3 regions of the Pseudomonas sp. P8_229 genome follow, and region 1 is predicted to be linked to each of the others. Evidence: predicted binding sites of a transcription regulator. Region 1 holds the regulator's gene; each other region holds the start of a gene.
The links. The regulator FliA, encoded in region 1, starts transcription of late flagellar genes. The targets are predictions, from matches to a motif close to CTAAAGTTTNNNNNNNNNNNGCCGNTAA.

Region 1 (9,975 bases):
GTTGCGCCAGCAGATGCTTGAGCAGCGCGCGGTAAGCCAGCACGCCACGGCTCTTGCCGTCGAATTGCGAAGGCGTGACACCGGCCCGGCTGGCGTCACGCAGACGGGTATCGACCGGGATGTAACCCTGCCAGATTTCCTCGGGGAATTTGTCACGCAGTACGCGCAAGGTGCCCAGCGACGCCTGGGTGCGGCGGTCGAACAGGGTCGGCACGATGCTGAACGGCAGCGCCTGTTTGCGCGAGCGGTTGATCATCGCCAGAGTGTTGACCATGCGCTCCAGACCTTTGACGGCCAGGTGCTCGGTCTGCACCGGGATCACCAGTTGCTGGCTCGCAGCCAGGGCGTTGACCATCAGCACACCAAGCAACGGCGGGCTGTCGATCACGGCGTAATCGAAGTCCTGCCACAGCTGCGCCAGACTCTTGGCGATCACCAGGCCCAGACCACTCTGCCCCGGCGACTGGCGCTCAAGGGTCGCGAGTGCGGTGCTCGATGGCAACAGGGAAATGCGTTCGTCGCTGGTCGACAACAGCAACTGCCCGGGCAAGCCTTGCGGCACCGTGCCCTTGTGCAGAAACAGGTCGTAGTTGCTGTGTTCCAGGCTGTCGGGGTCGTAGCCGAAATAGCTGGTCATCGAGCCGTGCGGGTCGAGATCGACCACAACCACGCGCTTGCCCGCCTCCGCCAGCAATCCGGCTAAAGCGATGGAAGATGTGGTTTTACCGACACCACCCTTTTGATTGGCGACTGCCCAGACTCTCATTCGGTTCGTTCCTCCCGGCCGAGATGCTCGACCGAGACATAGCTCAGCGTATTAATGCGGGTGACGGAGAATTGACGGCACTCTCGCGTCCCGGCGTCTTGACCGGGGTCGGTGCAGTTTGTGTGCCAGCACGCTTCAACGCCGCGTCCGGTTGTGCATTGGCGGTTCCGGTACCGGTCAGACTGCGGCGTACATCGAGGTTTCGCGACACCACCAGCACCACACGACGGTTTTTCGCGCGGCCCTCGGCAGTGGCGTTGTTGGCCACTGGCTGGAACTCGCCATAACCCACCGATGCCAGACGGCCAGGGTTCACACCCTGCATCGCGAGCATCCGGACGATGCTCGCCGAACGCGCCGAAGACAGCTCCCAGTTGGTCGGGTACTGCGCGGTACGGATCGGCTGATCATCAGTAAAACCTTCGACGTGGATCGGGTTATCGAACGGTTTGAGGATCGCCGCTACCTTGTCGATGATGTTGAAGGCGATGTCGCTCGGCATGGCGTCGCCGCTGCCGAACAACAGGCTGGAATTGAGTTCGATCTCGACCCACAACTCGTTGCCGCGCACGGTCATCTGGTTGGAAGCGATCAGGTCGCCGAACGCCGCACTGATGTCATCGGCAATGCTTTTCAACGGATCACTGGCGCCAGCGATACCGGCGTCGACCTGTTCGCTATCCTTGACCAACGGCTTGGCCGGGGTCACGGTCTTCGGTCGTTCATCGCCAATCGGGATCGGCTTGAGCGAGCGGTCGGAGTCGGTGAAAACCCCGATCAGCGCTTCGGAAATGACCTTGTACTTGCCTTCGTTGATCGACGAGATCGAGTACATCACCACGAAGAAAGCGAACAGCAGCGTAATGAAGTCCGCATAGGACACGAGCCAGCGCTCGTGATTAACGTGTTCTTCCTGGTGCCTGCGACGAGCCATAGTCCATTACCCCCATCAATCCATGAAGCCCTGAAGCTTCAGCTCGATAGAGCGAGGGTTTTCACCTTCGGCGATCGACAGGATCCCTTCCAACAACATTTCGCGATAACGCGACTGCCGCAACGCGATTGACTTGAGCTTGGCCGCGACCGGCAGCAAGACCAGGTTGGCACTGGCGACACCGTAGATGGTCGCGACGAAAGCCACGGCGATGCCGCTGCCCAGTTGCGTCGGATCAGCGAGGTTGCCCATCACGTGAATCAGGCCCATCACCGCACCGATGATGCCGATGGTCGGCGCGTAGCCGCCCATGCTTTCAAAGACTTTGGCCGCCTCGATGTCGCGCGCTTCCTGGGTGTAAAAATCCACTTCGAGGATGCTGCGAATCGCTTCCGGCTCAGCGCCATCGACCAGCAGTTGCAGGCCTTTGCGCGAGTAGTTGTCCGGTTCGGCATCGGCTACGCCTTCCAGGCCAAGCAAGCCTTCCTTGCGCGCGGTGAGGCTCCAGTTGACCACCCGGTCGATACCGCCGGCCAGGTCCACCCGTGGCGGGAACAGAATCCAGGCGAGGATCTGCATGGCGCGCTTGAAGGCGCTCATCGGCGATTGCAGCAGCGCTGCACCGATGGTGCCGCCGAGCACGATCAACGCGGCAGGACCGTTGGCCAGCGCACCGAGGTGGCCGCCTTCAAGGTAGTTGCCGCCAATGATGGCGACGAACGCCATGATGATCCCGATAAGGCTTAGAACATCCATCAGATACACGCCTCGACGATGTGCTTGCCGATGTCGTCCAGGCTGTACACCGCGTCGGCGAGATCAGCTTTGACGATGGCCATCGGCATGCCGTAGATCACGCAGCTTGCCTCATCTTGTGCCCACACCGCGCTGCCGCCCTGCTTGAGCAGACGCGCACCTTCACGGCCATCGGCGCCCATGCCGGTCAGTACGACCGCCAGAACTTTGTCACCATAGGACTTGGCTGCCGAACCGAAGGTGATGTCCACGCACGGCTTGTAGTTCAGACGCTCGTCGCCCGGGAGGATTTTCACCGCGCCACGGCCATCGATCATCATCTGCTTGCCACCCGGGGCCAGCAGCGCCAGGCCCGGACGCAGAATGTCGCCATCCTCGGCTTCCTTGACGCTGATGCGGCACAGCTTATCGAGACGCTCGGCAAACGCCTTGGTGAACGCCGCCGGCATGTGCTGGATCAGCACGATCGGTGCCGGGAAGTTCGCCGGCAACTGAGTCAGCACTCGTTGCAGCGCAACCGGGCCGCCAGTCGACGTACCGATGGCAACCAGTTTGTAGGCTTTGCGTTTCGGTGCCGGCGACGAAGCGCTGGCAGCCGGCGCGCGGCTGGCCGCTGGAGCATGCGCAGGCGCAGGTGCCGGACGCGTTGGCGCGCTGCTGCTGTGACTGCTGAAGCTCGATGCCGCCGGAGCAGGCGCAGGCGCAGGCGTCGGTGCAGTGGCCGGAGCCGGCGCACTGTAGGCACTGAAACGACGGTTACTGCGCGAAATGCTATGGACCTTCTCGCACAGCAGTTGCTTGACCTTCTCGGGGTTACGCGAGATGTCTTCGAAATTCTTCGGCAGGAAATCCACCGCGCCAGCGTCCAGCGCATCCAGGGTTACCCGGGCGCCTTCGTGGGTCAGCGAGGAGAACATCAACACCGGGGTCGGGCAACGCTGCATGATGTGCCGCACTGCCGTGATGCCGTCCATCATCGGCATCTCGTAGTCCATGGTGATCACGTCCGGCTTGAGCGCCAGGGCCTGATCGATCGCCTCTTTACCGTTGGTGGCCGTGCCGACCACCTGGATGCTCGGATCCGCTGAAAGAATTTCCGAGACGCGGCGGCGGAAAAAACCCGAATCGTCCACCACCAGGACTTTGACTGCCATAAACACTCCATTAGGCGCAGCGGGACGTCGTCGCCCCGCTGCCCCGGATTCAAATACGCCGTGCGGCGTAACGCTTGAGCATGCTTGGAACATCGAGGATCAGAGCGATGCGGCCGTCACCAGTGATGGTGGCGCCGGACATGCCCGGAGTGCCCTGGAGCATTTTGCCCAATGGCTTGATGACCACTTCTTCCTGACCGACCAGTTGATCGACGACGAAGCCGATCCGCTGGGTGCCCACCGAAAGGATCACCACATGGCCTTCGCGCTGCTCTTCGTGAGCGGCGGAGCTGACCAGCCAGCGCTTGAGGTAGAACAATGGCAGCGCCTTGTCCCGCACGATCACCACTTCCTGACCGTCCACCACGTTGGTGGTCGACAGGTCGAGGTGGAAGATTTCGTTGACGTTGACCAACGGGAACGCAAACGCCTGATTGCCGAGCATCACCATCAGGGTTGGCATGATCGCGAGCGTCAGCGGCACCTTGATGACGATCTTCGAGCCCTGACCCTTGGTCGAGTAGATGTTGATCGAACCGTTGAGCTGGGAAATCTTGGTCTTCACCACGTCCATGCCGACACCACGGCCGGACACGTCGGAGATCTCGGTCTTGGTCGAGAAACCCGGGGCGAAAATCAGGTTGTAGCACTCGGTATCGCTGAGGCGATCGGCCGCATCTTTGTCCATCACGCCGCGTTTTACCGCGATGGCGCGCAGGACGTTCGGGTCCATGCCCTTGCCGTCGTCGGAGATCGACAACAGGATGTGGTCGCCTTCCTGCTCGGCTGCCAGTACCACGCGACCGCCACGGGCCTTGCCCGAGGCTTCGCGCTCTTCCGGCGACTCGATGCCGTGGTCGACGGCGTTGCGCACCAAGTGGACCAGCGGGTCGGCCAGGGCCTCGACAAGGTTTTTGTCGAGGTCGGTTTCTTCACCCACCAGTTCCAGGTTGATCTCTTTCTTGAGCTGACGCGCCAGGTCACGAACCAGGCGCGGGAAGCGCCCGAAGACCTTCTTGATCGGCTGCATCCGGGTCTTCATCACCGCGGTCTGCAAGTCAGCCGTGACCACGTCGAGGTTCGACACGGCCTTGGACATGGCTTCGTCGCCGCTGTTGAGACCCAGGCGCACCAGACGGTTACGCACCAGTACCAGTTCGCCAACCATGTTCATGATTTCGTCGAGACGCGCGGTATCGACACGAACAGTGGTCTCGGCTTCGCTGGCCGGTTTTTCCGGTGGCGGAGCAGCGGCGGCGGCGCGGGCCGGAGCCGGTGCAGCAGCGGCAGCCGGTTTTGGCGTTTCGGCCTTTGGTTCAGGCTTCGGAGCAGCCTTTGGCGCAGCAGCCGGAGCCTTGGCGGCAGGCGCAGCCACGGTCGATGCGGTGCCCGCAGTCGCGGCGCCGACGTCGGTGAACTTGCCTTTGCCGTGCAGTTCGTCGAGCAGCGATTCGAACTCGTGATCGCTGATCAGGTCGCTACCGGCAGCCGCAGCCGCCGGAGCGGCAGGAGCGGCAGGCGCCGAGGCGATCGCCGACTCCAGCGCTTCCACGGCAAAGTTGCCCTTGCCGTGCAACTGATCGAGCAGTGCTTCGAATTCGTCGTCGGTGATGTCCGAGCTGTCGCCCGCCGCCGGTGCTGCCGGAGCCGCTGCAGTCGGTGCCACGGCATCCGCCGCGAACTGGCCTTTGCCGTGCAGTTGATCAAGCAACGACTCGAATTCGGCGTCGGTGATTTCATCGCCGGCAGCAGCATCGGCAGCCGGCGCAGGTGCAGGTGCAGCAGCGGCCGGGGCTTCGGCTTCGGCCTTGGCGGCGTTCAGCGAATCCAGCAGCTGTTCAAATTCGTTATCGGTGATGTCACCCGAATCGCCTTCGACGACCAGCTCTTCGATCATCTCGGCCACTGGCGATGCCGGGGCGACGTCCGCCGATTGCGGTTCGGCCAGGCGCGCCAGAGCGGCCAGCAGTTCCGGGGTCGCAGCGGTGATCGGTGCCCGTTCACGGACTTCGCTGAACATGCTGTTCACCGCGTCCAGTGCTTCGAGCACCACGTCCATCAGTTCTGCATCAACGCGACGTTCACCCTTGCGCAGGATGTCGAACACGTTTTCGGCGATGTGACAGCACTCCACCAGCTCGTTGAGCTGAAGGAAGCCGGCGCCCCCTTTTACAGTGTGGAAACCGCGAAAAATTGCGTTGAGCAGATCTGCGTCATCCGGGCGGCTTTCCAGCTCGACCAGTTGTTCGGACAGTTGCTCAAGAATCTCGCCGGCCTCAACCAGGAAATCCTGAAGGATCTCTTCATCGGCGCCGAAGCTCATTAATGGGGTGCTCCTACAGGTCTAAAAACCCAAAAAACCTAAAATTCCAAAACTCTAGAATCCAAGGCTGGATAACAAATCGTCCACATCGTCCTGACCGGACACAACGTCTTCTCGTTTATCGGCATGAATCTGCGGACCTTCACCCTGCGAGAGATGTTTTTGTGGATCTTTTTCTGCAAGCATCGCGGCGCGGTCGTGTTCGATGCCCGCAAAGCGGTCCACCTGACTGGCCATGAGGACGAGTTTGAGCAAATTGCTTTCGACTTCGGTGACCAGTTGGGTCACACGCTTGATCACCTGACCGGTGAGGTCCTGGTAATCCTGAGCCAGCAGGATGTCGTTGAGGTTGCTCGACACCGCACGGTTGTCCGTGATGCTGCGCGACAGAAAACCGTCGACCCGGCGCGCCAGTTCGCGGAACTCTTCAGCCCCGACTTCACGACGCATGAAACGGCCCCAATCGGTACTCAGGGCCTGGGCTTCTTCAGCCAGGCCATTGACCACCGGGGTAGCGCTTTCCACCAGATCCATGGTGCGGTTGGCCGCGGCTTCGGTCAGCTTGACCACATAGCCCAGGCGTTCGGTGGCGTCGGTGATTTGCGACACTTCCTCGGCCTGCGGCATGTGCGGATCGATCTGGAAGTTGACGATCGCACTGTGCAGTTCGCGTGTGAGCTTGCCCACTTCCTGATACAGGCCACGGTCACGGGTCTGATTGAGCTCATGGATCAGTTGCACAGCGTCGCCGAACCTGCCCTTTTCAAGGCTCTCGACCAGTTCGACCGCGTGTTTTTTCAGGGTCGATTCGAAATCGCCCTGTGAAGATTCGTTATGCTCCATAGCTCCCCCGCGCGTTCATCAGCCGATGCGTTCGAAAATCTTCTCGATTTTTTCTTTCAGCGCCTGAGCCGTGAAAGGTTTGACCACGTAGCCGTTCACACCGGCCTGAGCCGCCTCGATGATCTGCTCGCGCTTGGCTTCTGCAGTCACCATCAGCACCGGCAGGTGCTTGAGTTTTTCATCGGCACGCACGTGGCGCAGCAGGTCGATACCGGTCATGCCCGGCATGTTCCAGTCCGTTACCAGAAAGTCGATGCTTCCGCTGTTGAGCACCGGAATGGCAGTGATGCCATCGTCGGCCTCGACGGTGTTGGTGAACCCCAGATCACGCAGCAGGTTCTTGATGATCCGCCGCATCGTTGAGAAGTCATCAACGATGAGGATTTTCATGTTCTTGTCCAATTCGACCTCCAAGCAGTCTTAAACGCGCCCAGCACCTGGACGCGCCATTTCAATCAATCCGGCAAAGCACTCGATGACTGTCTGGAGCACAACAGAGCAAGACCGGTGCCGTTGATCACCGCACCAGCCTCGTTCGCAGTGTCCCCCACACTGCCTTCAGCGCGCTCGCCACTCCCCCAAACGCCCCCGCAAGCGGGCCGCGCACTGGCTGTGTAACTGGCTGACCCGCGATTCACTGACGCCAAGGACTTCACCGATCTCCTTGAGGTTCAGCTCTTCGTCGTAGTACAGCGCCAACACCAGTCGCTCACGCTCCGGCAAATTGGCAATCGCGTCCGCCAGCGCGGCCTGGAAGCGTTCATCTTCCAGATCGCGTGACGGCTCAAGATGAGCACTGGCGCCATCCTCGTGCAGCCCTTCGTGTTCGCCGTCCTGCAACAGGTCGTCGAAACTGAACAGCCGGCTGCCCAGCGTGTCATTCAAAATCCCGTAGTAATCGTCGAGACTCAATTGGAGTTCGGCCGCAACCTCGTGATCTTTAGCATCACGGCCGGTTTTAGCTTCAATTGCCCGAATTGCGTCACTGACCATACGGGTGTTGCGGTGAACCGAGCGTGGTGCCCAATCCCCTTTGCGCACTTCATCGAGCATCGCGCCGCGGATTCGAATGCCCGCGTACGTTTCGAAACTGGCGCCCTTGCTGGCGTCATATTTGGTCGACACTTCAAGCAGGCCGATCATTCCGGCCTGAATCAGATCCTCGACCTGCACACTCGCCGGCAAGCGCGCCAGCAGGTGATAGGCAATGCGCTTGACCAGTGGCGCGTAACGCTCGATCAACTCGTACTGCGCGTCACGTGCCGACTTCTTGTAGTAGTTCATACCGCTCGCGGTCATAACACAGGCCCTGCCGTTTGCTGCACGAGGCGCTCGACGAAAAACTCAAGGTGACCGCGCGGGTTGGCAGGCAGCGGCCAGGTATCGACCTTCTGCGCGATCGCCTTGAACGCCAGCGCGCACTTGGAACGCGGAAAGGCTTCATAGACCGCTCGCTGCTTCTGCACTGCCTTGCGCACGCTTTCGTCGTACGGCACCGCGCCGACGTATTGTAAGGCGACGTCGAGGAAGCGATCCGTGACCTTGGTCAACTTGGCGAACAGGTTGCGCCCTTCCTGCGGGCTCTGCGCCATGTTGGCGAGGACGCGGAAGCGGTTCATGCCGTAGTCGCGGTTGAGCAGTTTGATCAGCGCGTAGGCGTCGGTGATCGAGGTCGGCTCGTCGCACACCACCAGCAACACTTCCTGCGCGGCGCGTACGAAACTGACTACCGAGTCACCAATACCCGCAGCGGTGTCGATCACCAGCACATCGAGGTTGTCGCCGATGTCGCTGAAGGCCTGGATCAGACCGGCATGTTGCGCCGGACTCAGGTGAACCATGCTCTGGGTGCCGGAAGCGGCCGGCACGATGCGGATCCCGCCGGGCCCCTGCAACAGCACATCACGCAGCTCACAGCGGCCTTCGATCACGTCGGCCAGAGTACGTTTGGGGGTCAGTCCCAGCAGAACGTCAACGTTCGCCAGCCCCAGGTCGGCGTCCAGCAGCATGACCCGACGGCCAAGCTCTGCCAGCGCCAGAGACAAGTTCACTGACACGTTAGTCTTGCCGACGCCACCTTTGCCGCCGGTCACCGCGATCACCTGTACGGGATGCATGCTGCCCATGTTATTTCTTTACCTTGTCTTGCATAGACGGAGGCCACATTACTGGCTGCGCGTTCTCAACCGGAACAATGCATGGCAGGCCATCGATGTAGGTACAAAAACGGTTCATTACCTCAGCCAACCTGCTTGGTCGGGCTGTGGTAGATATCAGCGAACATGTCAGCCATGGCTTCTTCGCTGGGTTCTTCCTGCATTTGCACGCTGACGGCACGGCTGACCAATTGATGGCGGCGCGGCAGATGCAGATCATCCGGAATCCGTGGGCCATCGGTCAGGTACGCGACCGGCAGTTCATGACTGATCGCCAGGCTCAACACTTCGCCAAGGCTGGCCGTCTCATCCAGTTTAGTCAGGATGCAGCCGGCAAGCCCGCAACGCTTGTAACTATGATAAGCGGCGGTTAGAACCTGTTTCTGGCTGGTGGTTGCCAGGACCAGATAATTTTTTGAACGGATGCCCCGACCGGCCAGACTTTCCAGCTGCATGCGCAGTGCCGGATCGCTGGCCTGCAGGCCGGCGGTATCGATCAGCACCACGCGTTTGCGCAGCAGTGGATCCAGCGCCTGAACCAGCGACTGGCCCGGATCAACGTGCGTCACCGGCACATTGAGAATCCGGCCCAGGGTCTTGAGTTGTTCCTGCGCGCCGATACGGAAGCTGTCCATGCTGACCAGCGCCACATTCTGCGCGCCGTACTTGAGCACGTAGCGCGCGGCAAGTTTGGCCAGGGTGGTGGTCTTGCCCATGCCGGCCGGGCCGACCATGGCAATCACCCCACCCTCTTCCAGCGGCTCGACTTCCGGCACGGCAATCATCCGCGCCAGGTGCGCGAGCAACATGCGCCAGGCCTGACGAGGCTCTTCGATGTCGGTGATCATCGCCAGCAGGTCGCGCGACAACGGTCCGGACAGGCCGATACGCTGCAGACGGCGATACAGGTTGGCTTGCGCCGGACGGCTGCCCTGCAACTGATTCCAGGCCAGCGTGCCGAGCTGCACTTCCATCAGCTCGCGCAGGCTGTTCAATTCAAAACGCATTGAATCCAGTGCACGCGGATCCACGCCGCCGGAGGA
Region 2 (9,975 bases), 1.1 Mb from region 1:
TGCCGTGCTGCCCGGCTATGTGCACGAACAACTGGGGTTCAGCGCCATTATTGCGGGGCTGGTCATCGGCTCGCAGTACCTGGCCACGCTGCTCAGCCGGCCAATGGCCGGACGCATGTCGGACACCATCGGCACCAAGCGCGCGATTGTTTACGGGTTATCGGGGATTGTGCTCAGTGGGCTGCTGACGCTGATGTCGACGCTGCTGCAGGACTTCCCGTTGCCGAGCCTGCTGATTCTGGTCGCCGGACGGCTGTTGCTTGGGGTCGCGCAGGGCTTGATCGGGGTCGGCACCATCAGTTGGTGCATGGGCCAGCTCGGCACCGAACACACGGCAAGGTCGATCGGCTGGAACGGCATTGCTTCCTATGGCGCGATTGCGATTGGCGCGCCACTGGGCGTGGTGATGGTCGCCGATTACGGCTTCGCGAGCCTGGGTATCGCCCTGTCGGTATTGGCGGCGGGTGCTTTGGTGCTGATCCGCAATAAACCCTCGGTGCCCGTGGTGCGTGGCGAGCGGCTGCCTTTTTGGGCGGTGTTCGGGCGCATTGCACCGTTTGGCGCCAGTTTGAGCCTGGCGTCCATTGGTTACGGCACGCTGACCACGTTTATCACCCTCTATTACCTCAATCGGGGCTGGAGCGGCGCCGCGTACTGCCTGACAGTGTTTGGCGTGTGCTTCATCCTCTCGCGGCTGCTGTTCATTTCAGCCATCAGTCGATTTGGCGGGTTCAACTCAGCGATTGCCTGCATGAGCATCGAAACCGTTGGACTGGTGCTGCTGTGGCTGGCGCCGTCCACCGCGATCGCGCTGATCGGTGCGGGGCTGGCCGGTTTCGGCCTGTCGCTGGTGTATCCGGCGCTGGGGGTTGAGGCGATCAGGCAGGTGCCCAATTCCAGCCGGGGTTCGGGATTGGGGGCTTACGCGGTGTTCTTCGATCTGGCGCTGGCGATTGCCGGGCCGTTGATGGGGGCGGTGGCGCTGAACCTGGGGTATTCGTGGATTTTCTTCAGCGCGGCACTGTTGTCGGTGATCGGGCTGGGGTTGACCTTGTTGCTCAAGCGCCGGGCAAGTTTTCAAGACTGAAATACATCTCCCACAGGGGGGAGTTGAGTCGCTCACTGATCCGCGGTCTGCATCCCCGCCCGGCTCGGTTTGCCCAGCGTGCGCGAGAAGAACTGCCCGGCTTCGGAAATCAGATTGCGGTGGATGTCTTCGCGATCCACACCGTCGGCGTCGGTACACAGCGCCGGCATTGCGCGAATCTGCTCTTCGTTGCACGGCGCCATAAAGACGAAATGCCCTGCCCCGGCGAGCAATTTGAAGTCCGGCGCAGTCGGCAGCTTGCGCGCCAGCGCCGCGGCATTCTTGTCGAAGGCCACCAGCTTGTCGCCATCGCCGCTGTAGAGCAGCACCGGCACATGCACATCCGCCAAGGTGTGACGACCGAACTTCAGGCTCAGCGGCGCCATCAGCAACAACGCATGCACGCGCGGATCGGCTACAGGCTGCAAGTCATCCCGATCGACGATCAGCTCGCCCTGGGTGTTGCAGGCATCGCGGTCGTCCGGGCGCTCCTGGCAGTAACGGCGCAGGCGGTCCAGGTCCGGCTGCGCGCCAGAGAGGATCAGCGCGGTCTCGCCGCCAGCCGAATAACCGATCACCCCGACCTGATCGGCGTTGACGAACGGCGACAGCATCGGGTCGCCGAGGGTGGCGGTGATCGCTTCGGAAATCTGGATCGGCCGCCCATACAGATTGCTCAGGGTGCCGAGTCGGCTGTGATCCCTGGAGTTGTCGCCGGGATGAATCACCGCCACCACCACAAAGCCCTTGCGTGCCAGCGAGGTGGCGAGGTCATGCAGCGCGATGGGCGTGCCGGTGTTGCCGTGGGACAGCATCAGCATCGGAAAGCGGCCGATGGCGACCTTGGTATCGGCACCCGCCTCGACGGTGTAACCCTCAAGCAGGCTGGTGTGTTCGCGGTCGCTGGAGGGATAGAAGGCGATGGCGCGCATCGGTTGCAGATCCAGCGGATCGAGGAATGTCATCTCGTGGTAACCGACACTCCAGACAGGGTGTCGCCCGGGCGCGGCATGCACTGAACCGAGGCTGCCAAGCAGGCAAATCAGTAACGTTGCACAAAGACGCATCATCGGATGGCCCACCCTGTGTTACTCAATCGAAAGATCCTTTGTGTTCCGACACGCCCGAAACCCCGAGGTTCGGTGATCCGGCGCGGCGTTGCACTCAGACGTTGATCGTTTGACTGCATAACCCGGGCCAGATTATGCAACAGTCAGAAACAAAAAACTCCGCATCTGGCCCTTGCAGAACCAGAATACAGAGTTTTTTGAGAGACTACCTGAACGGCAGCTGGTCTTTACGCAATGCTTACGCAGCGGCGAACAGTTGCTCGCTGATCTTCGCCTGAGCAGCGCTCATCGCGTTGTTGCGCACTTCATCACCGTAGGCCAGGCCTTCGGCACGGACGATTTCGATGTCGGTGATGCCGAGGAAGCCCAGAACCAGCTTCAGGTATTCTTCGTGAGCAATGCCGCTCGCCTGACCGGCATGAATCCCGCCGGCGGTGGAGACGATGACCACTTTCTTGCCACCGCACAGGCCTTCAGGGCCGGCTTCGGTGTAGCGGAAAGTCTGGCCGGCAACGGCGACGCGGTCGATCCAGGCCTTGAGCTGGGTCGGTACGGTGAAGTTGTACATCGGTGCGGCGATAACGACGGCGTCAGCAGCGATGAATTCAGCCAGGGTCGAAGCGCTCAGTTCAGCTTCATGCTGTTGTGCGGCGTTGCGCAGCTCAGCAGTGGTGCCGGCGGCGACCAGGGTGGTCGACGAGAAGTGGCTGATGGCGTCGGCGGCCAGGTCGCGGTAGGTCACGACGGCAGCAGGCTCGGCGGCTTGCCAGGCTTTGACGACTTGGCTGCTCAACTGACGGGAAGCCGAGTTGTCGCCCAGAATGCTCGAATCGATGTGCAGCAGTTTCATGTGGAATCTCCTGGAAAGAATCGCCGGCGGCGACGGAATGGAGACAATCCTACGGAAGAAACCAATAGCTGATTAGCCGCCTACAATGCGATAGTTCGTCCCACTGATAGAACGGTGGACTTTTCATGCAGGATCTCAACGATCTCTACTATTTCGCCAAGGTGGTCGAGGCCGGTGGTTTCGCGGCGGCCGGGCGCTTGCTGGGCATTCCCAAGTCACGGTTGTCACGGCGCATTGCCGAACTTGAAGAGCGTCTGGGCGCCCGCCTGCTGCAGCGCACCACCCGCCAGTTGAACCTGACCGCTGTCGGCGAACGTTACCTGCGTCACTGTCAGGCCATGCTGCTCGAAGCGGAAATGGCCGACGAAGCTGTCGCCAGCATGTCCAGCGAGCCGCGCGGCCGCTTGCGCGTGTCGTGTCCAACCGGTCTGGCGCGAGAAATGTTGCCCTGGGTGATCAGTGAGTTCCTCGGCAAATTTCCTCAGGTGCAACTGGAGGTGGTGCTGCTCAATCGGCGGGTGGATCTGGTTGCAGAAGGGTTCGACGTAGCGCTGCGCGTGCGGGAACTCGGCGATGAAGATCCGTTGCTGGTGACCCGCCGTCTGCGCCAGGCGCAAATGGTGGTGGTGGCCAGCCCGGCATTTGTCGAGGGCAAAACAATCACCCACCCGCAAGACCTGAAGAACCTGCCGGTACTCGGCGCGCTGGAAGCCGACCGCATGGTGCACGTACGCTTGCTCGATCAACAGGGCCACAGCGTCGAACTGAACATGGAAGCGCGGCTGGGCATCGATGACTTCATCGTGCGCAAGGCCTGTGTGCTGGCCGGCCAAGGTTTTACCCTGTTGCCGATGATGTATTGCGAAGGCGATCTTGAGAGCGGTGCGCTGGTGCAATTGCTGCCCGAGTGGTCGTTGCCTGGTGGCTGGTTGCAGGCGGTGTATCCGCATCGACGCGGGGTGATGCCGGCGGTGCGGGCGTGGATCGATCATCTGGTCGAATCGTTCAATGCGTGTGGGGAGCGACTGTTATGACCAAGGGAAAGATGAACGAAGCGGATGTCGCGGCCTTCTGCCTGGCCTTGCCGGGCGCGCGGGAGGATTACAAATGGGGTGGCGTGCGGGTGTTTTCGATCGCCGGCAACAAGATGTTCGCCTTGCAGGGGCTACGCGGAGATTCGTTGGCGTTCAAGGTCGACAGGGATCTGTTTCTCGGCCATTGCGACCGTCCGGGCATTCATCCGGCGCCTTATCTGGCGCGGGCACAGTGGATCATCATGCACCCGCCCTACCCGCTGGGCGCCGAGGAATTGCGCGGATTGCTGACGCGATCGCATCAGTTGGTGGTGAGCAAGCTGCCGAAGAAAACCCAAGTTGGATTACTGCTTTGACACCATCCCTGTAGGAGTGAGCCTGCTCGCGATAGCGGTGTATCAGTCGACATCTCTTTGACAGGTACGACGCTATCGCGAGCAGGCTCACTCCTACAGGGGATTTGTGGTGATTTAGAACAGTGAAAGCAGGTTCGAGCCGAGAAACAGCTGATCAATCCAGAACACCTGGTGCAACGCCACGATCGCCCAGAACAGAATCTGAAACGACACCTTGCGCGTCTTGTGCCGGAACACCTGCTGGGCGATCAGCGCGCCGGGCCAGCCGCCGGCCAGTTCCAGTGCGTGCAGGATGTTCTCCGGGGTGCGCCAGGCATCGGCGCGGGCCTTGCGCTTGTCCGCCCAGTACATGAAGAACGTCAACACGCTGACCACACCATAGGCGGTCAGCGGCACCAGCGAGATCCCGCGCAGCCACATCGACAGCGCGCCGAATGCCGGCAATGCGCAGACGATCAGCAATACCGCCAGTTTCAGTTTCAGATGCTGAACGCCGCCACCGGACGGGCGCCCGTCCGGGCGACGGGCGCGTGAATCATTCATGGCTTGGCCGCCGACCAGTCGACCCAGCCGAACTGCCAGGTTGCGAGAATCACCAGACCGAAGACAATCCGATACCAGGCGAATGCCGCGTAGCTGTGGCTGGCAATGAACTTGAGCAGACCGCGCACGGCGATCATGGCGAAGATGAACGCGGTGATGAAGCCGATGGCGAACACCGGGAAATCTGCCGGCACGAACAGGTGGCGATACTTGTAACCGGAGTAAACCGCCGCGCCGACCATGGTCGGCATCGCCAGAAAGAACGAGAACTCGGTGGCGGTCTTGCGCGACAGGCCGAACAGCAGACCGCCGATGATCGTCGAGCCAGAGCGCGAGGTGCCGGGAATCATCGCCAGGCACTGGGCGAAACCGACCTTCAACGCGTCCTTCCAAGTGATCTCGTCAACGGTTTCGGCATGCACTTCATGCTGGCGGCGTTCGGCCCATAACATGATCACCCCGCCGATTACCAACGCGGTCGCCACGGTGATCGGGTTGAACAGGTATTGGTGGATCAAGTCGGCAAAAATCACCCCCAACACCACCGCCGGCAGGAAAGCGATCAGCAGGTTGGCGGTGAAGCGTCGCGCACTCGGCTGGGTCGGCAAGCCAATCACCACGTCGAGGATCTTGCGGCGAAATTCCCAGACCACCGCGAGGATCGCGCCGAGCTGAATAATGATGTTGAACGCCATGGCCCGTTCGCCGCCGAAGTCGAGCAAGTCGGCAACAATGATCTGGTGTCCGGTACTGGAAATGGGCAAAAACTCCGTCAGCCCCTCTACAACTCCAAGAATCAGTGCCTGCAAGGCGGTCCAAAGATCCATCAATCCCCCAAAGAGCGATGCACGCCGGCATGCCCCGATAATATTTTTCTAACGTTCACTGCGTTCAGCGTAGCTGTTTGTAGCTGTACCGATTCCGCGCGCACAGGATCCACACGAAACGGTCAAAATTCCGTGAAATATCAACTTGGATTCAGGTTTTCGCGCGCGGGGCCGAAATCCTAACAGACAAGCCTTAATAGTGCTGCGGCGTTATACGACTTGGGTCGCGTATGCCCGATCACCGAAACGTGGTTGGATGCTGGCGTTGATTTATTACAAGAAAAAGAAATCGGAGTGACAGCGTTATGAACAGCTTGCGCAGTGTGTCGATCAGCCGACGCTTGTGGCTCATTTTGATTGTGGCCGTGGTCATGTTGTTGACTTTGGGCGTGTTGATGCTCAAGCAGATCCACGATGACCTGTACCACGCCAAGGCGCAGAAAACCCAGCATGTGGTGCAAACCGCCAGCGGCCTGCTGACCTACTATCATGACCTGGAAACTGCCGGCACCCTCACCCGCGACGCCGCACAGAAACAGGCGCTGACCGCCATTCGTGGCCTGCGCTACGACCAGAGCGACTACTTCTGGATCAACGACCTCACGCCCGTGATGGTAATGCACCCGACCAACCCCAAACTTGAAGGCCAGAACCTCTCGGCAATCCGCGATCCCGACGGTTTCGCGGTGTTCAACGAGATGGTCGCGATCGCCAAAAGCCGGGGCGCAGGCATGGTCGATTACCGTTGGCCCAAGCCCGGCGCCAGCGAGCCGGTGGCCAAGACTTCCTACGTCAAACTGTTCGAACCGTGGGGCTGGGTGCTCGGCTCCGGCGTCTATATCGATGATGTGCAGAGCGAGTTCCGCGGCCAGGTGATCAAGGCCACGATAATCGGCCTGGTGATCGCCTTGATCATGGCCCTGCTGGTGATCCTGATTGCCCGCAGCATCGTGCGCCCGCTGCAGGAAACCGTGAATGCCATGGCCAACATCGCCAGCGGCGAAAGCGACCTGACCCGCAGTCTCGATACCCACGGCCAGGACGAAGTCACGCAACTGGCGCATCACTTCAACGCTTTTACCGCCAAGTTGCGCCGGGTCATCGGTGATTTGCAGGTCTCGGCCAGCGCGCTGGGCCAGTCGTCCAGTGAGCTGGGCAACGATGCCACCCAGGCCCAGCAACGCAGCCAGCAGCAATCGCAGCAGATGGAACTGGTGGCAACCGCGATCAATGAAGTGACCTACGGCGTGCAGGACGTGGCGAAGAATGCCGAACACGCCGCCGCTGAAATGCGCGACGCCGAAGCCCAGGCGCAACAGGGCCAGATCAACATCGACGGCAGCCTGCAACAGATCGACAAGCTGTCCGGGACCATTGATCAAGCCGTCGAAGTGATTCGTACGCTGGCGGCGGAAAGCACGCAGATCGGCAGTGTGCTGGAGGTGATCCGTTCGATTGCCGAGCAGACCAACCTGCTGGCGCTCAACGCAGCCATCGAAGCGGCGCGTGCCGGTGAACAGGGCCGCGGCTTTGCGGTGGTGGCCGATGAGGTTCGGCTGTTGGCGCAGCGCACGCAAAAATCGACGGCGGAAATCCAGACCATGATCGAACGCCTGCAGAATCACTCCGAAGCGGCGGTCAAGGTCATCGGCGACAGCAGCAAGGCCTCGCAACTGACCATCGAACAGGCCGGCCTCGCCGGTGCCAGCCTGAACGCCATCGGCCAGGCACTGCGCAACCTCAATGGCCTGAACGCTTCGATTGCCAGCGCCACGCTGCAACAGGCGCATGTGGTCGAGGACATCAATCAGAACGTCACCCAGGCGGCCGGCCTGTCCCACAGCACGGCGCTGGCGGCGGAGCAGTCGAGTGCAGCGAGCGTTAAGCTTGGGCAATTAAGTGAGCAGCTGAACCAGCTTCTACGCCAGTTCCGCGTCTAACACCGCCCCCCTGCAGGAGTGAGCCTGCTCGCGATAGCGTCGTATCAGTCAACCACAGAGTGACTGACACACCGCCATCGCGAGCAGGCTCACTCCTACAGGTTTTTGGGTACAATCCGCTCCCTCCTCAACTCCCCCCAAGGAACCCCCATGTCCGGGCTTGAACTGTTTGCCGCCGCCCTCGGTGTGATCGCCGTCTGGCTGACGGTCAAACAGAATCCATGGTGCTGGCCGATCGGCCTGGTCATGGTGTTGCTGTACAGCTGGATCTTCTATGACGTGAAGCTGTACTCGGACATGTTGCTGCAAGTGATCTACGCCGCGCTGCAAGTCTACGGCTGGTGGCAATGGACCCGCGCCGGAACCCTGCATGACGGGCGCGACGTCACGCGTCTGGACCGACGCTCGATCCTGCTCGGTCTGAGCGTGGGCGCCCTCGGCAGCCTGCTGCTGGGGGCGGCCATGGCGCACTGGACTGACGCCGCGCAGCCGTGGCTCGATGCCGCACTGACGGCATTCAGCCTGGTCGCGCAATTGTGGATGGCGCAGAAACGCCTGCAATGCTGGGCGCTGTGGTTCGTGCTGGATGTGATTTTCGTCGGCCTGTTTCTTTATAAGGGGCTGTACCTCACCGCCGCACTGTATGCCCTGTTCACCCTGATTGCGGTGCAAGGCTGGCGTGAGTGGCGCGCCGATCCGGCGTTGCAGCCATGAAGGTCGTGGTCCTGACCGGCCCTGAATCCACGGGCAAGAGCTGGCTGGCGGCCGACCTTCAGGCGCATTTTGGTGGTTTGCGGGTGGATGAATACGTGCGCTGGTTCATCGAACAAAATCCGCGCGATACCTGCCTCAACGACATCCCCGACATCGCCCGTGGACAGTTGCAATGGGAAGATCAGGCACGGGCGCAGCAACCCGGGCTGCTGATTCTCGACACCCATCTGCTGAGCAACATTCTGTGGAGCCAGACTCTGTTCGGCGATTGCCCGGCATGGCTGGAACCGGAGCTGTTGGCGCGGCACTACGACCTGCACCTGGTGTTGTCGCCGGAGCAGATCGACTGGACCGACGATGGCCAGCGTTGCCAGCCGCAACTCAGCGAACGCATGGCGTTCTTTCAAGCCACCCGCGACTGGCTTGAACAGCATGGGCAAACGCTGCAGATCATTCAGGGCAACTGGGATGAGCGCCGCGCGCAGGCTTTCGAGGCGGTCGCTGATTTATTGGCTGATTGACCCGGCGAACAGCCCCTTTCGGGGCACAAGTGTCCATTCCTGAAACACCCACTCCAGCGCAAAGCAGCCATTTCAATGGCCTTCATCGTTTTGTCAGAATATCTGTTACGCCCGTGAAACAGTCCCCGGCAAACCCTTGTTCCAGAGCTTTGCGCCGCCATTGACCGACTGGGTGCCCGCGCGACTGTTTCAGCGCTGAAACAGTTTTTGTATCAGCGCTGCACGGCCCATCACCAACCGGTTGAAAATCAACAACAATTCAAAAGCGGCACAGCTTTCGCTCTCTCCTTTCCAACGCTGACAAGAGCCAGCCCACTGAAGAAGGAATTGCCGCCGTGGGGAATTTCAATAAAGGCCTGACCTGCCTTCTGCTGATTGGATCAGCCGCCAGCACATTCATCAGTTTCAACGTTCAGGCCGAAGGCAATGGCGTGATCGTTCTCAACCGCGACGTCCAGCCCATTCCCATCGGACGCAGCGGCGGCAAAGATCCCTATCCCACCACGGTCAATGCCAACCCTTCCGATCGAATCAATCAAGCGATGAACAGCACCGAACTCAGTGACGGTGACTTTGCCAGTGTAGCCAGCGGCTCCTCGATCCGCAGCAACATGATCACGCCGAACTCGGACATGCCCGGCATGAACGTCCTGACCAACCCCAACGGCCTGCCAGGCATGAGCGCCGGTCATGGCGGCGGCGGTGGCGGCACGATCTCCAACACGATCAATCGCTCGTTGAGCACCGGTCTGGCACCGCTGACCCGTATGGCTGGAGGCCAATGAGATGAATCGTTCCCTTCTGCTGCTTGCCCTCTTCAGCTGCGCCAGCGCAATGGCCGATCCAAGTTCCGTGAACAACGCAGACATCCAGGATACCGGTGTGCAATACCACGGCAACTTCAACGTCAACCAGGCGGCCGGCGACCAGATGCAACAGGTCAACACCAAGGCGATCGCCATCGGCACCAATGCCAGCGCCTCGACCATCGTCAGGCAAAAGCTCGATACACCCGCCAACCCGTCGATGAACG
Region 3 (9,975 bases), 250 kb from region 1:
GCACGGCCCAGTGCGGTGTTGCTGGCGACCATCGCGTTCAACGCCGCGTTGTCGCGCACCGCGCCGCCGCCAAAATCGGTTTCGATGGCGCCCGGCGCCAGGATGTTCACGCCGATCTGCCGCGCGCCCAGCTCCTTGGCCTGATAGCGGGTCAGCACTTCCATCGCCCCTTTCATCGCCGCGTAGGCGGCATAACCCGGCAGGCTGAAGCGGGTCAGGCCGCTGGAGATATTGATGATGCGTCCACCATCGCTGATCAGTGGCAGCAGTTGCTGGGTCAGGAAGAACGGTCCTTTGAGCTGGATGTTCATCAGCAGGTCGAACTGTTCCGGGGTGGTTTCGGCGAACGCCGCGTGCACACCAATCCCGGCGTTGTTGATCAGAAAGTCGAAGCGCGGACGCTCCAGTTGCTGCAGCGCTTGTTCAACCCGCGTGGCGAAATCGGCGAAGCTGTCGCTGCGGCTCACGTCCAGTTGCAGCATCACGGCTTTGGCGCCGCGTTGTTCCAGTTCAGCCACCAGCGCCTGGGCTTCATCGGCGCGGCTGTTGTAGGTGCCGATGATGTCCACGCCTTCGGCGGCGAGGTGCAGGGCGGCGTTCTTGCCCAGGCCACGGCTGGCGCCGGTGATCAATGCGATTTTGCGGCTCATGTGAAATCCTCGATTGCGGTGAGTGGTGATGAGCAAAGTTTATTTATCCGCCACAGGGTGATAAACAGACTGAAACCGGAATCACTGATCGGTTCAGCCGAACAATCAATGGGTGTTCTCATGAACAAACTGGAACTGCTGCGCACCTTCGTCCGGGTCAGCGAACTGTCGAGTTTCACCCTGGCCGGCGAGAGCCTGGGTCTGCCGCGCTCGACGGTGTCCGAACATGTGCAGGCGCTGGAAACCCTGCTCGGCACGCGCCTGCTGCAACGCACCACGCGCAAGGTGCAGGCGACCCAGGACGGCCTGGTGTTGTATGAACGCAGCAAGGATCTGCTGTCGCACATGGATGAGATCGAGGGTTTGTTCCGGCAGGATCCGGCGTCGCTGACCGGGCGGATTCGTGTCGACATGCCGAACATTCTCTCGCGGCGCTTGATCATGCCGCTGCTGCCAGAGTTCATGGCGCGGCACCCGAATCTGGAACTGGAAATCAGCAGCACCGACCGCCGCGTCGATCTGCTCAGCGAAGGTTTTGACTGCGTGGTGCGCATTGGCGCGCAGCCGGATCAGTCGGTGGTGGCGCGGCATCTGGGCGACTTCCCGATGATCAACTGCGCAAGCCCCGCGTATCTTGAACGCTATGGCGTGCCGCAGACGCTGGAGGATCTGGCGCAGCACCGGCTGGTGCATTATGTCGGCGTGCTGGGCGCGCGCTCGGAAGGGTTTGTGTATGAACAGGACGGACAGGTGCGGCGCCTGCCGATGGCTGGCAGCGTAACGGTCAACAGCACCGATGCTTACGAGTCGGCCTGCCTTGGCGGCTTCGGCCTGATTCAGGTGCCGCGCACCGGCATGCAGCCGCACCTGGACACCGGTGAACTGCTGACCGTCCTGCCGCAGTTCACGGCACCGGCGATGGGGATTTCAATCCTGTATGCGCGACAACGGCACTTGCCGCTGCGGGTGCGAGTGTTCATGGATTGGTTGGGCGAGGTGATTCGCTCAACGCTCTGACTCACGCCACCGATCAACTGTAGGAGTGAGCCTGCTCGCGATGGCGTCCTGTCAGTCGATGCAGAATTTACTGATGTACCGCTATCGCGAGCAGGCTCACTCCTACAAGGGAACCCGTGTTGTTCAGAAGATCTGGGTGAACAGCCAATAGAGGCTGCCCGACAGCAGAATCGCCGCCGGCAGCGTCAGCACCCACGCCATCAGCAGATTGCGGATGGTCTTCATCTGCAAGCCGCCGCCATTGGCGACCATGGTCCCGGCCACACCCGATGACAGCACGTGGGTGGTCGACACAGGCAAGCCGAACATGTCCGCCGCGCCGATGGTCAGCATCGCCACGGTTTCCGCCGAGGCGCCCTGGGCGTAGGTCAGGTGGGTCTTGCCGATCTTCTCGCCCACCGTCACCACAATCCGTTTCCAGCCAACCATGGTGCCCAGTCCCAGAGCGATGGCCACGGCGATCTTCACCCACAACGGAATGAACCGCGTGGCGTTGTCGATCTGTTGCTTGAACAGTTGCAGTTTGTCAGTGGTGTCGGCGTCGAAGTTGCCGACCTTGTTCTTGTCCATCAGGCGAATGCTTTCGCTGGCCAGGTACATGTCGTTACGCACGTTGCCCATGGCCTCGGCTGGGACTTTCGACAGCGAGCCGTAGCCTTTGACTTCCTCGCCAATGTGTCCGGTGAGGGCGGCGAGGGCGGGGATCAGTTGCGGGGTGGCTTGCTTGCTGCGCACGTAATCGGAGAGCACCGGACGCGGATCGGCCGGGGCCGGCAGCGGCGCACTTTTTACCAGCGCTTGCTGAGTGACTTCGGCCACGGCGGCAAACTGCAATGCCTGGTCGGCCGGCATAGTGCGGTTCAACGCGTAGGCCATCGGCAGGGTGCCGACCAGAATCAGCATGATCAGGCCCATGCCTTTCTGCCCGTCGTTGGAGCCGTGGGCGAAGGACACACCGGTGCAGGTGGCGATCAGCAAACCACGGATCCACCACGGTGGCGGGGTGTTGCCTTCCGGTGCCTTGTACAGCGAGCGATTCTTCACGAACGCACGCAGGGCCAGCAGCAACAGCGCCGCGAAGCCGAAACCCACCAGCGGCGACAGCAGCAACGCGTAACCAATCTTGGTCGCCTGCGCCCAGTCCACACCGCTGGTGCCGTCGCGCCCGTGCATCAAGGCATTGGCCACGCCGACGCCGATGATCGAGCCGATCAGGGTGTGCGACGACGAGGCCGGCAGGCCCAGCCACCAGGTGCCAAGGTTCCACAGGATCGCCGCGATCAGCAGGGCGAAGATCATCGCGAAACCGGCGGACGAACCGACCTGCAGAATCAGTTCCACCGGCAGCAGCGCGATGATGCCGAACGCCACCGCGCCACTGGACAGCAGCACTCCGAGGAAGTTGAAGAACCCCGACCAGACCACCGCGACATTCGGCGGCAGCGAGTGGGTGTAGATCACCGTCGCGACCGCGTTGGCGGTGTCGTGGAAACCGTTGACGAACTCAAAGCCCAGCGCAATCAGCAGCGCCACGCCGAGCAGCAGGAACGGCGTCCAGGTGGTCACCACCGTGCCGAGTTCGTGCATGTCGTGCATCAGGCTGTAGGCGGTGAACAGCATGCCCATCGCGAGCACCGCGAAAAAGATCACGTAGGTGAACGGGCCGGTTTTCTTGTCGAGGGCTGGCCTGCCACTGGGGGCGGACGCCTGGCGGGCGGTCAGGGAGGGAGTAGCCATGAGCGGACAATCCTGAGCGAGGGAAGGAGTGTCGGTCATGATCGTTGCTAAATATTACAGAGAGACTGCGGCAGGTCAGTGTTTGCGGGATTAGCCTGACCATTAATCTGAAGGGCAATGATCAACCCCTGTAGGAGTGAGCCTGCTCGCGATGACGTTGGCACATGCAAAACAGCTGTGTCTGACACACCGCTATCGCGAGCAGGCTCACTCCTACAGGGGGAACTGTGGTGGGGCACAGTATTTTGGGGCTCAATAATCCCCGCGCTTGCGAAACGCCCAGCGCCCGGCAATCACGGTGAACGTCGCCACCAGTGCCACCAGAATCCAGAACCCCTCCGGATCGGTGGATAACGGCACGCCGCCGACGTTCATCCCGAAAAAACCGGCAATGATGTTGATCGGCAGCGCCAGCACCGTCACCACCGTCAGGGTGAACAGCGTGCGGTTGCTCTGTTCGTTGAGGTTGGCGGCGATCTCCTCCTGGAGCAACTTGATCCGCTCACCGAGGGCGGTGAGGTCGTTGATGATCAGCGCGAACTCCTCGGTGGATTTGCGCAGCTCCTTGACGTCCTCCTTCTGCAGCCACGGCGGCGGACGGTTGAGCAGGCGCAGCAGCGAACCCGGCTCCAGCGCCAGCAGGCGCTGCAGGCGCACCAGCACCCGGCGGTTGGCACCGAGTTCGGCGCGGTTGGTCGACAGGCGCGAGGAGAGCAATTGGTCCTCGACCTGGTCGACGCTCATGCTGGTCTTGCGCACGATCTGCGTCAGCACCTCACCCTGATCGCGCAGCAGGTGCACGAGCAGTTCCGACGGTGAGCGAAAGCATTCGCCGGCCTTCACCGATGAGCGCAGCTTGTCCACCGAGTGCAGCGGTTGCAGGCGTGCGCTGACGATCAGTTTGCTGCGCACGCACACCCACAGCGTCGAGACGTCCGAGGAGACCATGCTGCTGAGGTTGAACACCACGTCGTTGACCACCGCCAGCAACGCAGAGTCGACGTGTTCGATACGCGTCGAACGCGAGCCTTCGTGCAGCGCTTCAAAAAATTCTTCGGGCAATTGCAGATGGCTTTTCATCCAGCGCTCGCACGCGGCGTGGGCCAGGTTCAGGTGCAGCCAGAGGAATTCATCACTGTCGCTGTCGTCTTGCAGGCAACGCAGGGCGGTCGCCGAGTCAACTTCGCGACCGCGTTCACCCGGGCGGAACCGGAAGCCGTAAAGCAAACCGAACAAATCAGGATCGCGATGACTGATATCGAGGCTGTGGTTCATGGAGGCTCGCTGCGAGGAGGGGACGCCGGTCGCGGAATGGCAGGTTCACTGAGCCGCATCATCGCAATCACATGTGACACTTGTGTGACGACAAAGTGACGCCAGATCAATGTCTTACCGGCGGTCGGATTTTCTTCAAGAAGCGCTCTGGTACGCCGATCACGCTTAGGTTACGTTGCGCGCGCTTGGCCATGAGCCAAGGCTCGCCGACACGGATGTCCGGCAAAATCCCACGCCTTATAGGGCGTGCCTCATCCCTGTCCTGAGTATCTTGCGATGCTGCAAAAATCCCTGAGAGCGCAAATTCTCGCCCTGCTGAGCGGCAGCCTGCTGGCGATGCTGTTGATCGCGCTGGCCTGCTTTCATTACCTGTCCAACGGCGTGCAGAACTACAGCCAGTTGATCGCCGGTCCCTTGCACACCTCGCAACTGATCGACGAGGCCAACCTGCAATTCAAGGTGCAGGTGCAGGAGTGGAAAAACGTCCTGCTGCGCGGCAAGCAGCCGGCAGACCTGGCCAAATTCTGGAGCCAGTTCGAAGATCGCCAGCGCGATGTGCAGAACACCCTCGGTGAACTGGCCGGCCAGAAAGGCATGGAGCCGGCGCTGAAAAGCCGTATCGAACGCCTGCGTGAAGAGCACCGTCTGCTCGGCGCTGCGTACCAGAAAGGTCGCGATGCCTACGTGGCCGCCGGTGGCGACCCAGTGGCCGGCGACTCCGCCGTCAAAGGCGTGGACCGCGCCGCCAGCGATCAGATGAGCGAACTGGTAGCCGAGCTGCGCAAGCAGGGCACCGAGCAGTCGGCGCAGATCAGCGCCAGTGCTGACAGCATCGTGATGCTGGGGATTCTGGTGATGCTCGGCTCGGGTCTGCTGATCGGTCTGTTGAGCCTGTGGCTGGTCAACCGCAACCTGATCGAACCGATTCGCAAGCTGATCGATTACGTCACCCTACTGAGTCGCGGACGTCTCGTCGAACGTGTCGCCAACGAACGTCAGGACGAGTTGGGCAACCTTGCGGCAGCCGCCAATACCCTGCGTGATTTCCTCGCCGAGACGTTCACCCACCTGCAGCGCAGCGCCAGTGATCTGGACAGCGCCAGCGGCGAGCTGAACGCCATCGCCACGACCATGGCCGGTGGTACCAACGAGCAGTTCAACCGCACCGATCAAGTAGCGACGGCGATGAACGAAATGTCCGCCACCGCCCAGGAAGTTGCCCGTCACGCGGCGGACGCGGCGCGGGCGGCCGACGATGCCGACCAGTCCGCCCAGCAGGGTGAAAAGGTCATGCAGGGCACTATCCAGACCATCACCCAGATGCGTGGCGAAATCGCCAACACCGCCGAGGTGATCCGTCGCCTGGAAGCCGACAGCGGGCGGATCGGCAAGGTGCTGGAAGTGATTCGCGGCATCGCCGAGCAGACCAACCTGCTGGCGCTCAACGCGGCGATCGAAGCGGCGCGCGCCGGTGAAGCCGGGCGCGGTTTTGCCGTGGTCGCCGATGAGGTGCGTAACCTCGCGCAGCGTACGGCGGAGTCGATCATCGAGATCAACCAGATCATTCAGAACGTGCAGACCGGTGCGGTGGACGCGGCGCACGCGATCGAAAGCGGTCAGGCGCGCAGCGACCAAAGCGTCGAGCAAGTGACCCAGGCCGGCGCCATGCTCGAGCGCATCACCCACGCGGTGGAAGCGATCCGCGACATGAACCGCCAGATCGCCACCGCCGCCGAAGAGCAGACCTCGGTGGCCGAAGACATCTCGCGCAACCTGACCGAAATCACCTCGATTGCCAGCACCAACCTCAACAGCGTGCAGCGCACTGAAAGCGCCAGCCAGAACCTGCATGGCCTGTCCGGGCAACTCAATGAAGTCACCGCGCGCCTGAGCGCCTGATCGAGCCTGGGTGTACCGATTCGGTTACCGAGTCGGTACACAGTCGATCTCAAATCAGGGCGAGCGCCGCCGATGGCCGGTTATCTATAACCGGCATTGGAGCCAGCCCATGGTCAGCATCACTTCTGTTTCGATCAATCAGACCGTCACCACCGCCACCAGCAAAACCAAGATCAGCGACGGTACCGAGGACGCCTCCAGTACCACCGCCACGGCCAGCACTGGCGTCAGCGCCGACACCAGCAAAGTTGCTGCCGGCGGTGGCGCTGCTCCAGCGGGCGACAGCAGTTCCGACAGCAGCGGTGAATCGGATTCGGTGAAAGAACTGCGCAAGCAGATCGCCGAGCTGCAAAAGCAATTGCAGGAACAGCAACAGGCTTTGCAAGCGGCGCAGGCCAAGCAGGAAGACGCCGATGCCAAGGCTGCCGACGTGGCGTCCGCCGAGTCGCAAATCTCCAGTACGTCGGCTTCGTTGCAGACGGCCACGGCGGCGTTGTTGCAGGCGTTGCAAGATTCCGGTTCGAGCAGCTCGGGTTCGCTGGTCAGCACCTCGGCCTAAACATCACGTAATTCCCCTGTAGGAGTGAGCCTGCTCGCGATAGCGGTATGTCTGCCATATTCATGGTGACTGACACATTGCTATCGCGAGCAGGCTCACTCCTACAGGGATCTGTGGTGTGTCTCAGGTGGTGGACTCCAACTGATCGAGCACCGCGCAGGTGGTCCACGAATCCTCGGTGACCCGCGCCACGGCGGCAAAACGCAGGCCGGTCAGTTCGCGGATCACCTGAAGGATCGCCGGAACCGCGCTGATCCGACCGATTGTCGCGATGTCTGCTGCCGCTGTCTGCCCCATGCCCATCGCTCTCGTCTGCTGTCGTTGATCGATCTGCGGCCATGCTAGCGGGCTGCCGGGGGCTTGGCGCGCATTGATTACGTGACTGAAGCGATTAGCCTGAGGCCAGACGCAAAAAAGCCGCACGATCGTTCGATCGTGCGGCTTTTTTGGCGTTGTATCAGGTGTCTTGCTTGTTGCTCAGCACCTTGCCGGTGGTGGCATCGAAGTCCACGTCGAACTCTTTGCCATCGGCGGTTTTCAGCTCGACTTCGTACTCGTAACCGTTGAAGTGGTTGTCCAGGTCGGTGTCGGTGATGGTCGCACCCGGGTGCAGTTTCAGCGCCTCGGCGTTCATCGACTCCAGCGACTTGATCTTGCCTTCCTTCACCAGTTGCGGGATCTGGTCGACGCGGACGTCAGCCTGGGCCAGGCCAGCGGTCAGCGTCAGGGCAGCGGCGGTAAACAGGGCAGTCAAAGTTTTCATGAGTTCGATCCTTGGTTTGCTTAAGTGCGTGTTCTGTTGAAGTGGGCTCAGGTTAACCACCACAACTTAATTCACCCTTAAAACCCCCCATCGCGTGCAGCACTCTTGTAGGAGTGAGCCTGCTCGCGATGCGGACCACCCGGTTTACCGATCAGAACCCGTTGTTCTTCAACACCTGATCAACACTGGCACTGGCCGGGCGCTTGTAGAACTTCAACAGTTCGCTGGCGCGGTTGGTGAAGATGCCATCGACACCCGCCGCCATGACTTTCTCGAAGTCCACCGGCTCATCGACGGTATACACGTGCACCAGCATGCCCTGATCGTGGGTGTACTGGTTCATCCACGGTTGCACCAGGTCCGAATAGCTCTGGTCGCCGCCCTTGGTCAGCTTGGCCGAAGGGCCGGTGCCGATGGCGCCCTGAGCCTTGGCGAAATCAACCCACTGTTTGAACTCGGCTTCGGACTTCGGCTCCTGCTTGCCGTAGAACACGTTCTTGTCTTTTTCGCCGGACTCGGCAAAGGTCACTGCCGATTTCGGCTCGATGCTGCTTTCGCCGACCCACAGCAGCAGGATCTTCGGCACCTGTGGCATTTCCTTTTGCAGCAGTACGAGGCTGTTCTTCTCGAAGGTCTGCAGGATCACCTTGCCTTTGCCCTGACCGACGCCCAGCTCGCTTTTGGCCAGTTTCGACCCGGCCGGGCTCAGCCAGCCGCGATCCTGCAGTTTCTCTTTCAGGTCATGCTCGATCCCGGGGAACAGCTGCGGCTCCTTGGTTTCGATGTACAGGCCCGGCTTGTGTTTCGGGTTGGCCCGGGCAATGTCGATGATTTCGTCCAGGGTCAGGATTTTCAGCCCGGCGTAGGTCGGGCGCGCGCGATCCGGGTAAGCCTTGTTGTACCAGCTGCCGGCGTCGAGGGTTTTCAGTTCGGCCATGGTGAAGGCAGTGGCCGGGCTGTCCTTGCGCTCCGGGAATTTAGTCGCAACGTCGGTGGTGCGTTGCAGGTTGTTGTCGTGCAGGGCGAACAGCACGCCATCCTTGCTGCGCTGCAAGTCCATTTCCAGGTAATCGGCGCCGAGGTCGCGGGCCAGCCGGTAGGAGGCGGCGGTGGATTCCGGTGCATCAAAGGACGCGCCACGGTGGGCGATCACCGCCGGATGCGGGATGCCATGGGCGGCGGCCAGTGCATCGATGTTGGTCTGGGCAGCGGCGTGGGCCTGGCCGAGACCGAGCATCAGGCTCAGCATGAGGGCGCTTTTGGTGAAAGTGGCGAGCATGTTCGAGTTCCTTTCGCAGGGCTTTTTCAAAGACGTACCTTTTAACAACTGAATCGATTGCTTGCTATCGCCAGACCGACATAAACGTATTTAAAGCGATTTTTCCTGCACTTTTGTGGCGCTGTTTGCAGTACGCTTGCCCGAGGCAGACGCCCCGGCAGAGGGCGCGCCGATTGTTTTGCCCTGCGTGTAAACCATCGATGATTTTTTGTGAGGTTTACCATGCGCATCACTTCCCAACTCATCTGCCAGGCCGCCGACGACCTCAAGGGCTTTGTCGGCCTCAATCGCAAGACCGGCCAGTACATCGTGCGTTTCAGCGAAGATTCGTTCGGTATGGACGTGGCCGATGACGGCATCATTCCCACCAGCGAGTTTGTCTGGGCGGTCTCTGATACGACCATGAGCTTGAAGCGCGAGCTGATTCAGTTGCTGCTGGATCAGAACATCGATGACCGGATCAACATCAGCGAGCCGTTGCGGGTTTATATGAGCAAGGTTGAGGTGCCGGAGATTGTGGCGGTGCGCAGTCTGGTGAAAGGCTGAGATTATGCGCTGACTGTGAAGACCTCTTCGCGAGTAAGCCCGCTCCCACAGGGTATGCGTTGTGCAGAAAATCACACTGGCTTGCCAGTGATGAGGCCGCAACACCCAACGCACTGCCCAAACGCCGTACCTGTGGGAGCGGGCTTGCTCGCGAAGAGGCCAGTCGGTACGCCGCAGTCATCACTGCCCAAACCGATACTCCCGCTCCACCCGACACACCCGCGTCTGAAACTTCGAATACCACTGCGCC

Region 2: a site for FliA is predicted at 5,918-5,945, ahead of QMK55_RS26405 (methyl-accepting chemotaxis protein). Genes of this name have one in related genera too.
Region 3: a site for FliA is predicted at 4,814-4,841, ahead of QMK55_RS20340 (methyl-accepting chemotaxis protein). Genes of this name have one in related genera too.

The regions. Positions count from the first base shown of each region.
Region 1 covers NZ_CP125378.1:4,750,631-4,760,605, reverse strand. Annotated here, with positions in the region: gene QMK55_RS21535 (ParA family protein) at 1-766, opposite strand, end outside; gene motD (flagellar motor protein MotD) at 810-1,700, opposite strand; gene QMK55_RS21525 (flagellar motor protein) at 1,716-2,456, opposite strand; gene QMK55_RS21520 (protein-glutamate methylesterase/protein-glutamine glutaminase) at 2,456-3,610, opposite strand; gene QMK55_RS21515 (chemotaxis protein CheA) at 3,660-5,933, opposite strand; gene QMK55_RS21510 (protein phosphatase CheZ) at 5,988-6,776, opposite strand; gene QMK55_RS21505 (chemotaxis response regulator CheY) at 6,795-7,166, opposite strand; gene fliA (RNA polymerase sigma factor FliA) at 7,335-8,075, opposite strand; gene fleN (flagellar synthesis regulator FleN) at 8,072-8,902, opposite strand; gene flhF (flagellar biosynthesis protein FlhF) at 9,016-9,975, opposite strand, start outside.
Region 2 covers NZ_CP125378.1:5,852,270-5,862,244, reverse strand. Annotated here, with positions in the region: gene QMK55_RS26440 (MFS transporter) at 1-1,087, shown strand, start outside; gene QMK55_RS26435 (alpha/beta hydrolase family protein) at 1,120-2,157, opposite strand; gene QMK55_RS26430 (FMN-dependent NADH-azoreductase) at 2,396-3,007, opposite strand; gene QMK55_RS26425 (LysR substrate-binding domain-containing protein) at 3,133-4,041, shown strand; gene QMK55_RS26420 (MmcQ/YjbR family DNA-binding protein) at 4,038-4,397, shown strand; gene QMK55_RS26415 (DUF1294 domain-containing protein) at 4,512-4,940, opposite strand; gene QMK55_RS26410 (undecaprenyl-diphosphate phosphatase) at 4,937-5,767, opposite strand; gene QMK55_RS26405 (methyl-accepting chemotaxis protein) at 6,073-7,707, shown strand; gene pnuC (nicotinamide riboside transporter PnuC) at 7,858-8,421, shown strand; gene QMK55_RS26395 (AAA family ATPase) at 8,418-8,942, shown strand; gene QMK55_RS26390 (hypothetical protein) at 9,278-9,727, shown strand; gene QMK55_RS26385 (adhesin) at 9,729-9,975, shown strand, end outside.
Region 3 covers NZ_CP125378.1:4,498,551-4,508,525, forward strand. Annotated here, with positions in the region: gene QMK55_RS20320 (SDR family NAD(P)-dependent oxidoreductase) at 1-650, opposite strand, end outside; gene QMK55_RS20325 (LysR family transcriptional regulator) at 771-1,667, shown strand; gene QMK55_RS20330 (inorganic phosphate transporter) at 1,791-3,404, opposite strand; gene QMK55_RS20335 (transporter) at 3,657-4,679, opposite strand; gene QMK55_RS20340 (methyl-accepting chemotaxis protein) at 4,956-6,578, shown strand; gene QMK55_RS20345 (hypothetical protein) at 6,688-7,137, shown strand; partial or broken gene QMK55_RS20350 (sensor histidine kinase) at 7,273-7,434, opposite strand; gene QMK55_RS20355 (PepSY domain-containing protein) at 7,595-7,900, opposite strand; gene QMK55_RS20360 (glycerophosphodiester phosphodiesterase) at 8,052-9,179, opposite strand; gene QMK55_RS20365 (DUF2025 family protein) at 9,402-9,725, shown strand; gene QMK55_RS20370 (antibiotic biosynthesis monooxygenase family protein) at 9,906-9,975, opposite strand, start outside.